Linked DNA regions of Thiocapsa bogorovii. The protein of the gene in region 1 interacts with the protein of each later gene in a pairwise test. Links are inferred from orthologs where the notes say so. Each region holds a gene or a part of one and is shown in the gene's direction. Other genes may lie near its edges. The genes, in order: mrcB and LT988_RS09275.

Evidence for each region.
Region 2: the proteins of mrcB (region 1) and LT988_RS09275 interact in binary tests that used the Escherichia coli proteins (3 or more experiments, as listed by UniProt). The link is inferred for Thiocapsa bogorovii from one-to-one orthologs.

The regions. Positions count from the first base shown.
Region 1 is NZ_CP089309.1:322,322-332,285, reverse strand. What follows is about bases 3,317-6,308. They hold mrcB (penicillin-binding protein 1B), read left to right. Parts: upstream 3,317-3,646; coding sequence 3,647-5,971; downstream 5,972-6,308. Other genes in these bases: LT988_RS01530 (tetratricopeptide repeat protein), read left to right, coding at 5,971-6,308; LT988_RS01540 (ABC transporter permease), read left to right, coding at 3,317-3,343. Also shown: LT988_RS01555 (hypothetical protein), read left to right, coding at 123-734; LT988_RS01550 (TSUP family transporter), read right to left, coding at 716-1,477; LT988_RS01545 (ABC transporter ATP-binding protein), read left to right, coding at 1,581-2,558; more of LT988_RS01540, read left to right, coding at 2,555-3,316; more of LT988_RS01530, read left to right, coding at 6,309-6,897; LT988_RS01525 (ATP-dependent DNA helicase), read left to right, coding at 6,939-8,912; LT988_RS01520 (vWA domain-containing protein), read left to right, coding at 9,119-9,838; LT988_RS01515 (DnaJ domain-containing protein), read left to right, coding at 9,846-9,964. UniProt on the Escherichia coli protein: Cell wall formation. Synthesis of cross-linked peptidoglycan from the lipid intermediates.
Region 2 is NZ_CP089309.1:2,041,705-2,046,260, reverse strand. Bases 1-3,000 are described here. They hold LT988_RS09275 (peptidoglycan D,D-transpeptidase FtsI family protein), read left to right. Parts: upstream 1-615; coding sequence 616-2,385; downstream 2,386-3,000. Other genes in these bases: LT988_RS09270 (Mur ligase family protein), read left to right, coding at 2,382-3,000; ftsL (cell division protein FtsL), read left to right, coding at 339-629; rsmH (16S rRNA (cytosine(1402)-N(4))-methyltransferase RsmH), read left to right, coding at 1-342. In the rest of the region: more of LT988_RS09270, read left to right, coding at 3,001-3,626; LT988_RS09265 (UDP-N-acetylmuramoyl-tripeptide--D-alanyl-D-alanine ligase), read left to right, coding at 3,626-4,556. UniProt on the Escherichia coli protein: Essential cell division protein that catalyzes cross-linking of the peptidoglycan cell wall at the division septum. Required for localization of FtsN.

The DNA.
Region 1 (9,964 bases):
GTTCCTGCGAATGTGAGGCCCCGGCCAGTCGCTGCCGGCACGGTCCCCTGCGTTGAACCCGGATCCGAGAGCCAAACGAAGGTTGTTGGGTCTCGGTCCGCACTTCTCGTTAGAATGCCGCCATGCGAAATGATCTCAAGCTTCCCCGGCTCTACAAGACGCTCCTCATGCTGGCGCTCGTCTTCGGCCCTTTTTACTGGTTGGCCTTCACCGAAGACGGTCAACGGCGTACCGATCTGGCCCTGATGTTCCTCCTCGGCAAGCCAGATCTGAATGCGGGCTTGGATGCCTTCACCAGTGCTCTGACCGAGGCGCAGATCCGCGAGACTTTCCCGAAACTCGCGTTTCAGTGTGCCGACGGGGCGAATCCCTTCGGCGACCGTCTCTGCGCCGCAGAGATCGGTGCCTTCAACGGGATGCCGGCATCCTCCGTGACGCTGTTTCTGGTCGGCGACGGGCTCCGCGCGGTCAAGGTCTCTTACCGCCGGATCTACCATCCGCTGGTGCGCAACTGGGTGGATGGGCGTGTCGGTCGGTCCGATGATCCGCCGACCTCGCGGGCGAGCGACATGACCGGCGACGGGGTCGCGACCTGGACGGTGCCGGACGGTTTGCTGATCATGCGCGACGGCGAGCTCGCGCGTGAGGACGACCCGGCCTTGCTCTGGCTTTCCCGCGCGGCGATCGCTCGACAGGCCGCCGCCCGCGTCCCCAATCAGGCCCCGTTGAATTGATCCAACAGGAGCTTGGCGGAGATCAGGACCGACGACACGACCAGGATAGGTCGCACCAGGACGGCGCCGTGCTTGAGTACCAGATGCGAGCCCAACCAAGCGCCGAGGAGTTGGCCGACCGCCATCGAGGCGGCGACGATCCAGACAACGTGTCCGCCGACCATGAAAAAGATCAACGCAGTCAAGTTGCTTGTGAAATTGAGCAGTTTGGTGTGAGCCGTGGCGCGGCGCATGTTGTAGCCGAGCAGCGCGACATACCCCATCGCGAAGAAGGTCCCGGTGCCGGGGCCGAAAAAACCATCGTAGAGGCCGACGCCGGTTCCCACCGTCAAGGCGAAGGCCGGCGTCGAAAGCCGCTGGTGCGAGTCCAGATCCGAGACCCGCGGCGAGAAGAGAAAGTAGAGCGCGAACCCGACCAGCAGGATCGGGATGAGGCGCTGCAGCGCGGCGCTGTCGATCTGCTGAACCAGGATCGCGCCGAGCGCGGCGCCGACGAAGGTGCATGCTACCGCGAAGGCCGCGCTGCGCGGCTCGATCATGCCCTTGCGCATGAAGTGGATGGTTGCACTGCCGCTGCCGAACACCGCTTGCGCCTTGTTGGTCGCCAGGCTTTCGACCGGGCTCAGACCGGCCCAGAGCAGGGCAGGGATGGTGATGAGTCCGCCGCCGCCGGCGATGGCATCGACAAAGCCTGCGAGCAGCGCGAGGCCGAACAGGATCAAGGCAATCTCGGGGGAATCCACTCGGGTCTGCGTCCTCGCCGTTCAGGTTGAAATCCAATAGCCTGGTTACAATCTGCGCCCCTTCATTCAGGTTCCGATACCGACGACCCGAGCCGACAACACGATGCCCGCACTCGACGTACAGCAGCTGACCAAGACCTACAAAGGCGGTTTCCAAGCCCTGAAGGGAATCGACCTGACGGTCGAGGAGGGGGATTTCTTCGCCCTGCTGGGACCGAACGGGGCAGGCAAGTCGACCTTCATCGGCATCCTCGCCTCTTTGGTGAACAAGACCGGCGGCAGCGTGAGCGTCTTCGGCGAGGATCAGGATCGCACGCCTGAGCTGGTCAAGTCATTCATCGGCCTCGTGCCGCAGGAGTTCAACTTCAATCTCTTCCTGCCCGTCGTGGAGGTGGTGGTCAATCAGGCCGGCTACTACGGCATCCCGCGACGCGAGGCTCGCGTGCGTGCCGAGCGATATCTCAAGCAGCTCGATCTATGGGACCGGCGCGACACCGAGATGCGCAAGCTCTCCGGCGGTCTGAAGCGGCGCCTGATGATCGCGCGGGCATTGGTGCACGAGCCGCGGCTGCTCATCCTCGACGAGCCGACGGCGGGCGTGGATATCGAGATCCGACGCTCGATGTGGACCTTCCTGCGCGAGCTCAACGCCGGCGGGACGACCATCATTCTCACGACCCACTATCTCGAAGAGGCGGAGAGTCTCTGCCGCAATATTGCCATCATCAACCACGGCGAGATTGCGGAGCGCACCAGCATCCTCGCGTTGCTCAACCGGCTCCATACCGAGACCTTCGTCTTGAACCTCAAGGGCCGGCTCTCCGAGCTGCCTCAACTCGGCGGTTTCGTGCTCCAGCACCTCGACGACTGCACGCTGGAGGTCGAGATGAGCCGCGAGCATACCATCAACGGTTTATTCGAGGCCCTATCGCGTAACGGCATCGAGGTGATCAGCCTGCGCAACAAGCAGAATCGCCTCGAGCGGCTCTTTCTGGAGATGGTCGACCGCCGTGGCGGCGCCGGATGGTCGAGCTCGGATGCGGCGTCCGCGCCCGATGCCGGGCGCGAGGTGATTGCTTGAGCAGGCAGGGTGTGGGCTGGTATCGCTACTGGATCAGCTTCCAAACAATCTTCGTCAAGGAGATCCTGAGGTTTACCCGGATCTGGGTCCAGACAATTCTGCCTTCGGTCATCACGACCACGCTCTACTTCGTGATCTTCGGGCGCCTGATCGGCGATCGGATCGGCACCATGGGCGGATTGGACTATCTCGACTTCATCGTACCGGGTCTGGTTTTGATGGGCGTCATTACCAACGCCTATTCCAATGTCGTGTCGTCCTTCTACAGCAGCAAGTTCTCCCGCTACATCGAGGAGCTTCTCGTCTCTCCGGCGCCGAATTGGGTGATCCTGGCGGGCTATGTGGCCGGCGGTGTCGCCCGTGGCTTGGTGGTCGGGCTGGCCGTCATGCTGGTCGCCATGATCTTCACCGAGATCCACATTCACAGCCTTGCGGTGACCGTGCTGGTGATTACGATGACGGCGGTGCTCTTCGCGCTGGGAGGCTTCATCAACGCTATCTATGCCAACAGCTTCGACGACATCTCGATCGTGCCGACCTTCGTGTTGACGCCGCTGACCTACCTGGGCGGGGTGTTCTACTCGATCGAGCTGCTGCCGGGGTTTTGGCAAGGCGTGTCTCTCGCCAATCCGGTCCTCTACATGGTCAACGCCTTCCGCTACGGACTACAGGGGGTCAGCGACATCCCCGTGGGTATTGCGTTCGGGATCATTGCGATCTTCATCCTGGTGCTGTGCGTGTTCAGCTTGCATCTGCTGCGTCGCGGGGTCGGCATCAAGACCTGAGCGTCTGCCCCGTGCTCCGGCGGCCTCGGCTCCAACCGCTTGAAAGTACGCCCGCAGGCCCGTCTCGTGATCTGCGCAGGTTGTATCCTTCTGCAGCAAGTGGGACCATAAGCACCTGAAACTTCCAGAAAAGGACCGGCCATTCGATGTTTTCCGGCTCGCGTTTCGTACCGTCTTCGTTGTTGAACGACCCGCTGCCGTGCGCGGTTTTCGTGATCGGCTCTCGTCCCGAGCGGAGGCGCTGAGGTGGCCCGACGCCCACGTTCCGCACCTGCGCGCAAACGCCGCGGGTTCGGCGGACTCATGTTCCGCTGGGCTCTGTTGGTCGTCGTCGGGGTCGGTCTCGCCGGCACCCTTTACAGCGTCCATCTCGATCGGATCGTGCGCGGAAAGTTCGAGGGGCAACGCTGGGCGCTTCCGGCACGTGTCTATGCACGCCCTCTCGAGATCTACGCGGATCGGCCTCTTCTCGGCGATCAGCTTCAAGCCGAGTTGGATCGTCTGAATTACCGGCGTGTCGAGACCCCTGCCGCTCCCGGGAGCTACAGTCGAGACGGGGAGCGCTTTCTCATCCGCACGCGATCCTTTAGGTTCTGGGATGGCGAGGAACCCGGGCGGACCTTGCAGGTCAACCTTGCCGACGGTCGGGTGGCGGAGCTCGCCGACGCCTCCGACGGCTCCTCCCCCGCCCCTGCGTTGGTGCGGCTCGATCCGATGTTGATCGCGAGCATCTACCCGACGCACAACGAAGACCGTGTTCTGGTGCGTCGCAAGGAGATCCCGGACCTGCTCGTGCGCACCCTGATTGCGGTGGAAGATCGCAGCTTCTATCGGCATCTCGGGGTGGACCCGCGCGGGATCGCACGTGCGGCTTTCAGCAACCTGCGCGCCGGAGGCGTGGTCGAGGGAGCGAGTACACTCACGCAACAGCTGGTCAAGAATTTCTACCTCAGCGCGGACCGGACCTTCGAGCGCAAGATCAACGAGGCACTGATGGCCCTGCTGCTCGAGCGACGCTACAGCAAGGACGAGATCCTCGAGGCTTATTCCAACGAGATCTACCTGGGCCAAGACGGCAGCCGGGCCATTCACGGTTTCGGCCTAGCGAGCGACTTCTTCTTCAACAAGCCGCTCGAAGAGCTCGGGATCCCCGAAACCGCTCTTCTGGTCGGATTGGTCCAGGCGCCGTCGAGCTTGGATCCGCGTCGCCATCCACAGGCTGCCCTCAAGCGCCGTAATCTGGTGCTGGATCTCATGGTCCGCGACGGGGTGATCAGCACCGCGGAGGCGCAGGCTGCGAAGGCCGCTCCGCTCGGGGTCGCCGAGGGTGGCGGACGGGCGGTCGGGGAGTATCCGAATTTCGTCTCGTTGGTGCGGCGGCAGTTGCAGCGCGACTATCGCGAGGAAGATCTCAGGTCCGAGGGACTGAACATCTTCACGACACTGGACCCTTCCGTGCAGGCCGAGGTCGAGAGGGCGCTCCCGGCGCGTCTCGCCGAATTGGAAAAGAAGCGCCGCATGAAGGCCGGCTCGCTCGAAGCCGCTGCGGTGGTGACATCGGTCGCTCAGGGCGAGGTGCTGGCGCTCGCCGGCGGTCGCGAGGCCGGCTATGCCGGGTTCAACCGGGCACTTGACTCGGTACGCTCGATCGGGTCGCTGGTCAAGCCGGCCGTTTATCTGGCTGCTTTGTCCAAACCCGAGCGTTATTCGTTGACCACCAGTATTCAGGACACTCCGGTCAGCATGCGGGTCGGCGACAAGATCTGGGCGCCCAAAAACTACGACCACCGCGTCAACGGGGCCGTGCCGTTGCATCGTGCGCTCAGCAGCTCGCTCAATCTGGCGACCGTTAATCTTGGCTTGAGTCTGGGCATCACCGAGGTGACGGAGACGCTCTATCGGCTCGGAGCCCAGCGACGTATCAGCAAAGTCCCCGCGATCTTGCTCGGTGCGGTCTCCTTGTCGCCCTTGGAGGTCGCTCAGATCTATCAGACGATCGCCGCAGGCGGATACCGGGCACCGCTGCGCGCCATTCGCGAGGTCATGGATCCCAACGGTCGACCGCTCAACCGCTATCCGCTGGCCGTCGAGGCCGTTGTCGATCCCCGGGCGGCCTATCTGACGACCTGGGCGATGCAGCGTGTGGTCACGCACGGTACGGCTCGATGGCTCGGCGCGAAGCTTCCGAAAGGGATGACGATGGCCGGCAAGACGGGTACGACCGACGACATGCGCGACAGCTGGTTTGCGGGATTCAGCGGGGACAAGGTAGCTGTGGTCTGGGTCGGCAGGGACGATTATCAGCCGATGGGGCTCGCCGGAGGCACAGGCGCCTTGCGGGTGTGGGGCGATTTCATGCTCGCCATCCCCAACGAGCCGCTCTCGGATGTCCCGCCCGACGGTGTCGTTCTCGCCGGCCGCGACCAGGCCCCGTATGTTGCCGGGACGACTCCGGCCGCGGGAACCGGCGGCGAGAAGAAGAAGACGGGCCGCGAAGGCGGGGACGAGCAAGACATCGCGCAGGCTGAGCCGAAGCCGGCGGCGGATCCGGAACCCGCGGTCGAAGCGAAGGCGGCGCCCAAGGCGTCGTCCAGTAAGAATCTTTTCATGAGCGATTTCTACAACTGATGACCAGAGTGCCGACCATCTTGATTGCAGGGCTTGTTCTGACTGCATGTGCGACCGCACAACGCGAGGAAGCCGCGCCCGTGGTCCAAGTGACTCCGCGCGGATCCGTTGTCGAGGCGCCGAAGCCCGCGGCGCCGCCCGAGCCCGAAAAGCCTGCAGCGCCGAAGAAACAGCAGACCAGGGTCTTTGCGTATCGGGATCCGGCCGCCGAGCCCGCACCCGAGCCTGATCCAGAGCCAAGTTCCAAGGCGGCGACCGCAGGGGAAACGACAGGGTCTGTTCGAGCAGCGGCTCCGACGCCGTCGGCGCCAGAGGCCACGCCGCCGCCGACTCAGGCGCGAGCCGCCGGGTCGGCCCCGGGCACCGCGTCCGCCCCCGCAGCAGCGAGGCCTCCCACGCCTGCTCCACCTGCGCCGAAGGTCGCGCAGACGCCGCCCAAGCCCGAGGCCAAGGCGCCGGCGCCACCTGCGCCCGCTCGTGCCGAGGTGCCTCTCACGCCGCCTCCGCCCGCCCCGGCGCCGGCCGTCGAACCGCCCGCCGCGCCGCCTGCTCCTGAGGTCCAGGTCGCCGCGGTCCCGCCGGCACCGGCGCTGGCAGCGCCGGGTCTGCCGCCGGCAGCGGACGCATTGGCCCGTCAAGCCGAGCAACAGCGCCAGGCGGGTGACTATGCGGGTGCAGCGGCCTCGCTCGAGCGTTCTTTGCGGATCGCGCCGCGCGAGGCCTATCTGTGGAACCGGCTTGCCCGGGTTCGCTTGGAGCAGGGACAGGCTGGTCAGGCCGGCAATCTCGCCTCGCGCTCGAACGACCTCGCAGGCGATACGCCGCTGATCAAGCAGGACAACTGGCGCGTGATCGCGGAGTCCAAGCGGCGCTCGGGGGACATCGCCGGCGCGACCGCGGCAGAGCAGCGCGCGAGCGGCAACTGAGCGGCCCGAGTCGGCTCGCTCAGGGCGCCCACGCCTCTGTCATGCCCGATCTCGGCGATATCTTCGGTCCGCGCGGTCGGCTCTCCGAGCGACTGCCGGGTTTCGCTCACCGGGCACAACAACAGTCGATGGCCGAGCGGATCGCGGCCCTCATGGAGGAGGGCGGGACACTCATCTGCGAGGCTGGCACCGGCACCGGCAAGACCTTTGCGTATCTGGTCCCGGCTATCCTCTCCGGACGCAAGGTGCTGATCTCGACCGGCACACGCAACCTCCAGGATCAGCTCTTTCATCGCGATCTGCCGCTCGTGGCGGCCGCGCTCGGCGTTCCGGTGCGGGCCGCCCTGCTGAAAGGGCGCGCCAATTATCTTTGTCGCCATCGCCTGAAGCTCGCCATCGACGACATCACACACCTGGATCCCGAGTCGCGCGGCGGTCTCAAGCAGGTTCAGGACTGGTCGAAGTCGACCACACGCGGCGATATCGCCGAGCTGTCGATCCCCGAGGACGCCCGGGTCTGGCCGATCGTGACCTCGACAAGCGACAACTGTCTCGGCCAGGACTGCCCGGACTGGCAGGGTTGCCATCTGGTCGCCGCGCGCCGCGAGGCCCAAGGCGCGGATCTGGTGGTCGTGAATCACCATCTCTTCTGCGCCGACCTGGCGCTCAAAGACGAGGGTTTCGGCGAGATCCTGCCCGGTGCGGACTGCTTCGTGCTCGACGAGGCGCATCAGTTGCCCGAGACGGCGACCAGCTTCTTCGGTGTCCGCGTCAGCGCTCGGCAATTGCTTGATCTGGTCCGAGATAGCGAGCTCGAATATCGTCGCGAGGCCGGGGACATGCCCGAGCTGCCGAAGCGTCTCGGGGCGCTGCGTCGAGCCGTTCAGGACATGCGCCTGGGCCTCGGCGAGATCGATCGCCGCGGACCCTGGAGCGAGCTCGCGGGCGCGCCCGAGGTGTTGAAGGCGCTGGAAACCCTGGTGCGGCGTCTGACATCCGTCACCGAGGGTCTGAAGGCCGTCGAGGGTCGCGGCAAGGGTCTGGACGCCTGCCTGGGGCGGGCCGTGGATCTCGGCGACGCCTTGCAGCGCCTGACCTCGGTCGAGCCGCCCGAGGCCGTGCGCTGGTTCGAGACACAGGGACGCGGGTTTCGGCTGCACGAGACACCGCTCGAGGTGGCCGAACCCTTCCGTGCCCAGATGGGGAGACCCCAAACGGCCTGGGTCTTCACCTCGGCGACGCTCGCCGTGGGTGAGCGCTTCGATCATTTCGCCCGCCAGCTCGGAATCGAGGAGGCGCAAACCGAGCGCTGGGACAGTCCTTTCGACTACGCGAGGCAGGCGCTTTGGTTCGTCCCGCGGGGCCTGCCGCAGCCGTCCGATCCGGCGTACAACAGCCACCTGCTCGAGCTGGCCTGCGAGGTTATCGGCTACAGCCGCGGGCGCGCCTTCCTGCTGTTCACGAGCTATCGCGCATTGCGCGAGACGGCCGAGGGTCTGGAAGGCCGGATCCCCTATCCGATCCTGGTCCAGGGTACGGCACCCCGGGCCGATCTGGTGGAGCGGTTCCGTGCGCTCGGCAACGCCGTCCTGTTGGGAACATCAAGCTTCTGGGAAGGAGTCGACGTCCGAGGCGATGCGCTGTCGTGCGTGCTCATCGACCGCTTGCCCTTCGCCTCCCCGGGCGATCCGGTGCTCGCCGCGCGGATCGACGCCGTGCGTCGTCGCGGCGGCAATCCCTTCAACGACCATCAACTTCCGCAGGCCGTCATCGCGCTGAAGCAGGGCGCCGGGCGTCTGATCCGCGACGGCGAGGATCGCGGGGTCCTGGTGGTTTGCGACCCGCGTCTTCTGGGGCGATCCTACGGCCATCGCTTCCTGGAAAGCCTGCCGGCGATGGCCCGCACCCGATCGATCGACGACGTGAGGGCCTTTTTCGAGGCCGTGCCGCAGCCCGATGACGCGCCGGACCGAGCCGATGCGGCGCAAGTCGCGCCGCTGGAGGCCTCGGTCTGACCTCCGCACGCTTGATCGAGGCCGACGATGCCGGCATTTCCCCTGAACCGGCTCACGGCGCAACGACGCCATAGACCGAAACCACCAGAGGGCAGCAGGCAGGACCGCCCCCACGGGAATGCTTGCCCGGTGCACCGGTCGAACGCTCGGGATTCGCGGTGCGCGAGAGGGTGTCGCCGCGATCATGACGACGGAAACGATCTCAGATGACCTCGAAACGAACCGATCTCGAATCACCCGCCAATGCCCAAGATGTCAGTGCCTTCCTGCGCCAGGTCGCTGCGACACCGCGTGTCGGCCCGCCCGGCGCACGCGGGCGGCTCATCTTCGCGATGGACGCCACGGCAAGCCGCGAGCCGACCTGGGATCGGGCGGCGCAGATCCAGTCCGGCATGTTTATCGAGACGCGCGACCTGGGCGGACTCGAGGTTCAGCTCTGCTACTATCGCGGCTTCCGGGAGTTCTCGGCGTCGCCTTGGCTCCAGGATTCGGAGGCATTGCTCAAACGCATGAACGGGGTCTTCTGCGAGGCCGGTCTGACCCAGATCGGTCGTGTCCTGAAACACGCCCTCGACGAGGCCGAGAAAGGGCGCGTCGATGCCCTGGTGTTCGTCGGCGACTGCATGGAGGAGAGTCGCGATCGTCTTGCCGACCTGGCCGGACGGCTCGGGCTCTCGGGCGTGCCGGCATTCGTGTTTCAGGAAGGCCGCGATCCGGCGACCGAGCGCAGCTTTCGCGAGATCGCTCGCTTGAGTGGCGGCGCTTGGTGTCCGTTCGACTCGAGCAGCCCCCGGACGCTTCACGATTTGCTTGCCGCGGTGGCCGTCTATGCCGCCGGTGGTCGGGCTGCGCTGACGCACTACGGCGAGACCCACGGTGGAGCCGTCCTCCAATTGACCCACCAAATGACGAAGAAAAGGACTTGAGGTTCGCATGGCGCGTTTGCTGATCCTGCTCGGAATCCTGGGCGCAGTGCTGTGGTTTCTTCACTGGTTTCGCGTTACTCCTGCGCACCGGGTCGGTCAGGTTCTGCGCAAGGCTGCGTTCTGGGG
Region 2 (4,556 bases), 1.7 Mb from region 1 along the record:
GGCAAGCACCCGGCAACACGCACCTTCCAAGCACTGCGTATCCGAATCAACGACGAGCTCGAGGAGATTCAGGATTGCCTGCGCCAATCCTGCGACCTCTTGGCTGGCGCCGGACGGCTGGTCGTCATCAGTTTTCACTCTCTGGAGGATCGTATCGTCAAGCGCTTCATGCGTACGGAATCGCGCGGTCCCGTCCTGCCCAAGGGTCTTCCGGTGACCGCCGAGGAGTCGCGGGGACGCTTGCGCATCCTGGGCAAGCCGGTGCGCCCGTCGCCTGCCGAGGTCGCGTCCAACCCCCGTGCACGCAGCGCCGTCATGCGGGTTGCGGAGCGTCTTGCATGAGTGCCCGCCCGCTTTGGATTCTGGTCGGGTTGGTCTTGGCAGTGACCCTTTCGGCGATCGCCGTGGTGTACACCAAGTACCAGACGCGTCTCCATTTCAGTCACTTGCAGGAGTTGCGCGCTCAGCGCGATGCCGTCGACGTCGAGTGGAATCGGCTTCGTCTCGAGGAGGCAGCTCTCTCGACGCATGTTCGGGTCGAGCGCAAAGCCAGGGACCAGCTGGGCATGTTCAATCCTAGGTTCGAGGATGTGTTGATGATCGAGGAGGTCGGCCGTGTCTACCCGTAACCGTCGTGCCCGACGTCCGGAGCCGAGGCGCGCCAAGCCGAATCTCGCGCTGCGTCGCCGCCTGTTGGTCGGTGTCCTGTCGAGCGCCTTTGTCGTGCTCTCGGTTGCGGTCTTCTATCGCCAGGTCGTCGAGACCGACTATCTGCGCAGTGAAGGCGAGCGTCGTTATCTGCGTGTGGGCGAGATCGCAGCGCGCCGTGGCATGATCACCGACCGCAACGGCGAGCCGCTGGCGGTGAGCACACCAGTGGAGACGGTCTGGGGCGAGCCGCGCAAGCTGGTCGAGCGACGCGACGCGATCCCGCCGTTGGCCAGGGCACTGGGGCTCGAACCGAACGCGCTGCAGGAACGGCTCGATGCCACCGCCGAGCGTGGGTTTCTCTATCTCAAGCGGCGTGTCAGCTTCGAGGAAGCGCGCGCGGTGCGCCAAGTCATCGCCGACCACGATCTCGTCGGCGTGGACTTCGAGACCGAGTATCGCCGCTTCTATCCGGGTGTCGAGGTCTTCGGGCACGTCCTCGGATTCACCGATATCGACGACAAGGGCCAGGAGGGTATCGAGCTGACCTACGATTCCTGGCTCAAATCCGAACCCGGGCTGCGTCGGGTCATTCGCGACGGTCGACAGCAGATCGTTCAGGAGATCGAACAGGTCCGCGCGCCGCGCCAGGGCGCGGATATCGCGCTCAGTCTCGACCGTCGCCTTCAGTTCCTCGCCTACCGCGAGCTCAAGGCCGCCGTTGCCGAGCACAAGGCGGTCGGCGGCACGTTGGTGGCTCTGGATGTGGAGACCGGCGAGATCCTTGCGATGGTCAACCAGCCGGGCTACAACCCGAACGCACAGCGCGGCGGCAGCAGCGAGCGTCGTCGCAATCGTGCGGTGACCGACGTCATGGAGCCGGGTTCGACGATCAAGCCGTTTGTCGTGGCCGCCGCGCTGGAGCGGGGCTTGATCACGCCGAAGACGACGATCGCGACGCGGGGCGGGGTGTTGTCGGTCGGGCGCAATACCGTCAAGGACGTGCGCAACTACGGCAACCTCAGCGTGACCGGCGTGATCACCAAATCGAGCAACGTCGGCATCGTGAAGATCGCCCAGATGATGAGCTACGGCGATCTTTGGGGTCTTTACGATCAGCTCGGCTTCGGCCACGCGACCGATGTCGGCGTGCCGGGCGAGAGCCGAGGCGTGCTGCGGCATCATTCGACATGGCGCGTCTTCGAACATGCCACCCAGGCCTTCGGCTACGGCTTGTCGGTCACGGCGTTGCAACTGGCTCAAGCCTATGGAGTGTTGGCCGCGGACGGCATCAAGCGTCCGGTGACACTCATGAGACAGGATCCCGCCTCCCCTGCGCGTGCGGGCGAGGAAACCCGCGTCCTGAGCGCCGAAACGGCGCGCAAGGTAAGGGCGATGATGGAAACGGTCGTTTCCGATCAAGGCACCGCGAAACGCGCAGCCATCACCGGATATCGGGTCGCCGGCAAGACCGGGACGGCCAAGAAATCGTCAGGTCGCGCCGGCTACGGCGGCGGGCGCTATCAGGCCGTGTTTGCGGGCTTCGCCCCCGCGGGCTCGCCGCGCTTGGTGATCGCGGTGATGATCGACGAACCGAAGGGCAAGGCTTACTACGGTGGACTCGTGGCCGCGCCCGTCTTCCAGAAAGTGATGGAAGGCGCTTTGCGACTGTTCAATGTCCCTCCGGACGACCCGCAACCCTCGATGTTGCTTGCCCGACGCGAGGCCCAGCCATGATGGCGGATCGCCTCTTGGGCTCGCCGAACGCCCGCCCGGAGACCTTCGGCGTCATTGGGGCGCGGGGGAAGACCAGCGTTGCCCACGCTCTGGCGCAGGTTTTGGCCGTAGAAATGCCTTGCGGCGTCATCGCCACCGTCGGTCACGGGTTTCCCGGCGACCTCAAGACGACGGGCGACCCCGCCGCTCGCGGCCTATGTGCGACGCTCGAGGGGCTCTGTCTGCGCGGTGCCCGGGCCGTTGCCATCGAGGTCCCCTTCGAGGCGCTCGCGTGCTCCCGGGCGGAGGACCTTCACTTCACGCATGTGCTCTTCACCGGAATGGATGGAGCCGATCCGAGCGATAGGGGCGCGTCTTCGGATCGCGCCGACGCTGTCCTGCGTCTCTTCGGGTCTCCCGATCTGAAGTGGGCCGTCCTGAATCTGAGCGATCCTTTTTCGAAGACCATCCTGGATGCACTGCCGACGGGTGTCGCTGTGGCGGGTTTCTTAGTGGAGCGGAACGCGGCGCTCCCCGATGACGACGTCCTGCGCGCATGCGATATCCGGCTTCGTGCCCGAGAGATCGCGCCGATGCCGAGGGGTCTGCGGTTGTGCGTCGCCTGTGAGACGCGCGATGCCCATACCGAGGCGGATTTCGCTGTCGGTCTGATCGGTGCCTTCAATGCGAACAATCTTCTGGCCGTCTTGGCCGTGTTGCTCGCGCGCGGTCTTCCGCTCGAGCGCGCTGCGAGGGAGTTGAGCCTGATCCAGGGCGTGCCCGGCCGCATGGAATGTTTCGGCGACGCGCAAACACCGCTGATCGTCGTCGACGAGGCCCGGACACCGGCCGCACTCGAGACGGCGCTCGTGAATCTGCGCCGACATGGTCCACGGCGCATCTTCACGGTCTTCGGCTGCGCCGGCGAACGCGACCGCGACAGTCGCCCCGTCATGGGGGCGATTGCCGAGCGTCTGAGCGACGAGCTGATCCTCACCGACGATAATCCGCGCGGGGAGTGCGGCGAGACCATCCTCGCCGATATCCTCGCCGGCGTTGTCGATCCGGGGCGCGTACGGGTGAGACGCCGGCGCGCCCTCGCGATCCGCACTGCGATCACCCTGGCGGGCATCGGTGATGCCGTGCTGGTGGCCGGTAAAGGTCACGAGACGATCCAAGAGATGGGCGAGCTCAAGGTGCGCTTCAGCGACCGCGCCCAAGTCGTCGAGGCATTACGGGAATGGAAGGAGGGTCGTCGGTGATGTGGTCTCTCTCGGAAGCTGTTGCTCGCGCCGGTGGTCGTCTCGAAGGCGAGGATCGTCACTTCGCCTCGGTCGGCACCGACAGCCGTGCCGATTGCAGCGGCCAGCTCTTTGTCGCGCTGCGCGGCGAGCGTTTCGACGGGCATGACCATGTCGCCGCCGCCCGTGCCGCGGGTGCCGTCGCTGCGATGGTCGATCACCCGCTCTCCGTGGACCTTCCGCAGTGGATCGTTCAGGATACCCGCGCCGGGCTCGGGGCCCTCGCGGCGGCTTGGCGCGACCGCTTCGCCGGTCGAGTCGTCGCCATCACGGGGAGCAACGGCAAGACCACGGTCAAGGAGATGGTCGCCGCCATCCTCGGTCAGGTCGGTAGCGTCCGCGCGACCCGCGGTAATCTGAACAACGATATCGGGATGCCCTTGACCCTCTTGAGTGCCCGCGACGAGGACTTTCTCGTTTTGGAAATGGGGGCCAACCACCACGGCGAAATCGGTTACATGACCGACATCGCCCGTCCGGATGTCGCCCTCATCACGAATGCCGGGCGCGCTCACCTGGAGGGTTTCGGCAGTGTCGACGGCGTTGCCCATGCAAAAGGCGAGATCGCCCGCGGCCTGCCGAGCCACGGAGTGTTCGTCTTCGCCGGCGATTCCCCGTACGCCGCTCTCTGGCACGGACTGGCGGCCGATCGCCGCACCCTGACGTTCGGGCTGGAGGGTCCTGAAGATCTCCGGGCGGATCTCCGGGCGGATCGCTCGGCGATCCGGGTCGAGTGGAACGAGGCGGGTTTCAGCACTCATGTCGTTGCCCATCACGACGGAAAGGCGGTCCCGATCGCCCTGCGTCTAGCCGGCGAGCACAACGCCCGCAATGCCTTGGCCGCCGCTGCGACGGCGCTGGCGCTCGGGATCGAGCCGAGCGCGATCCAGG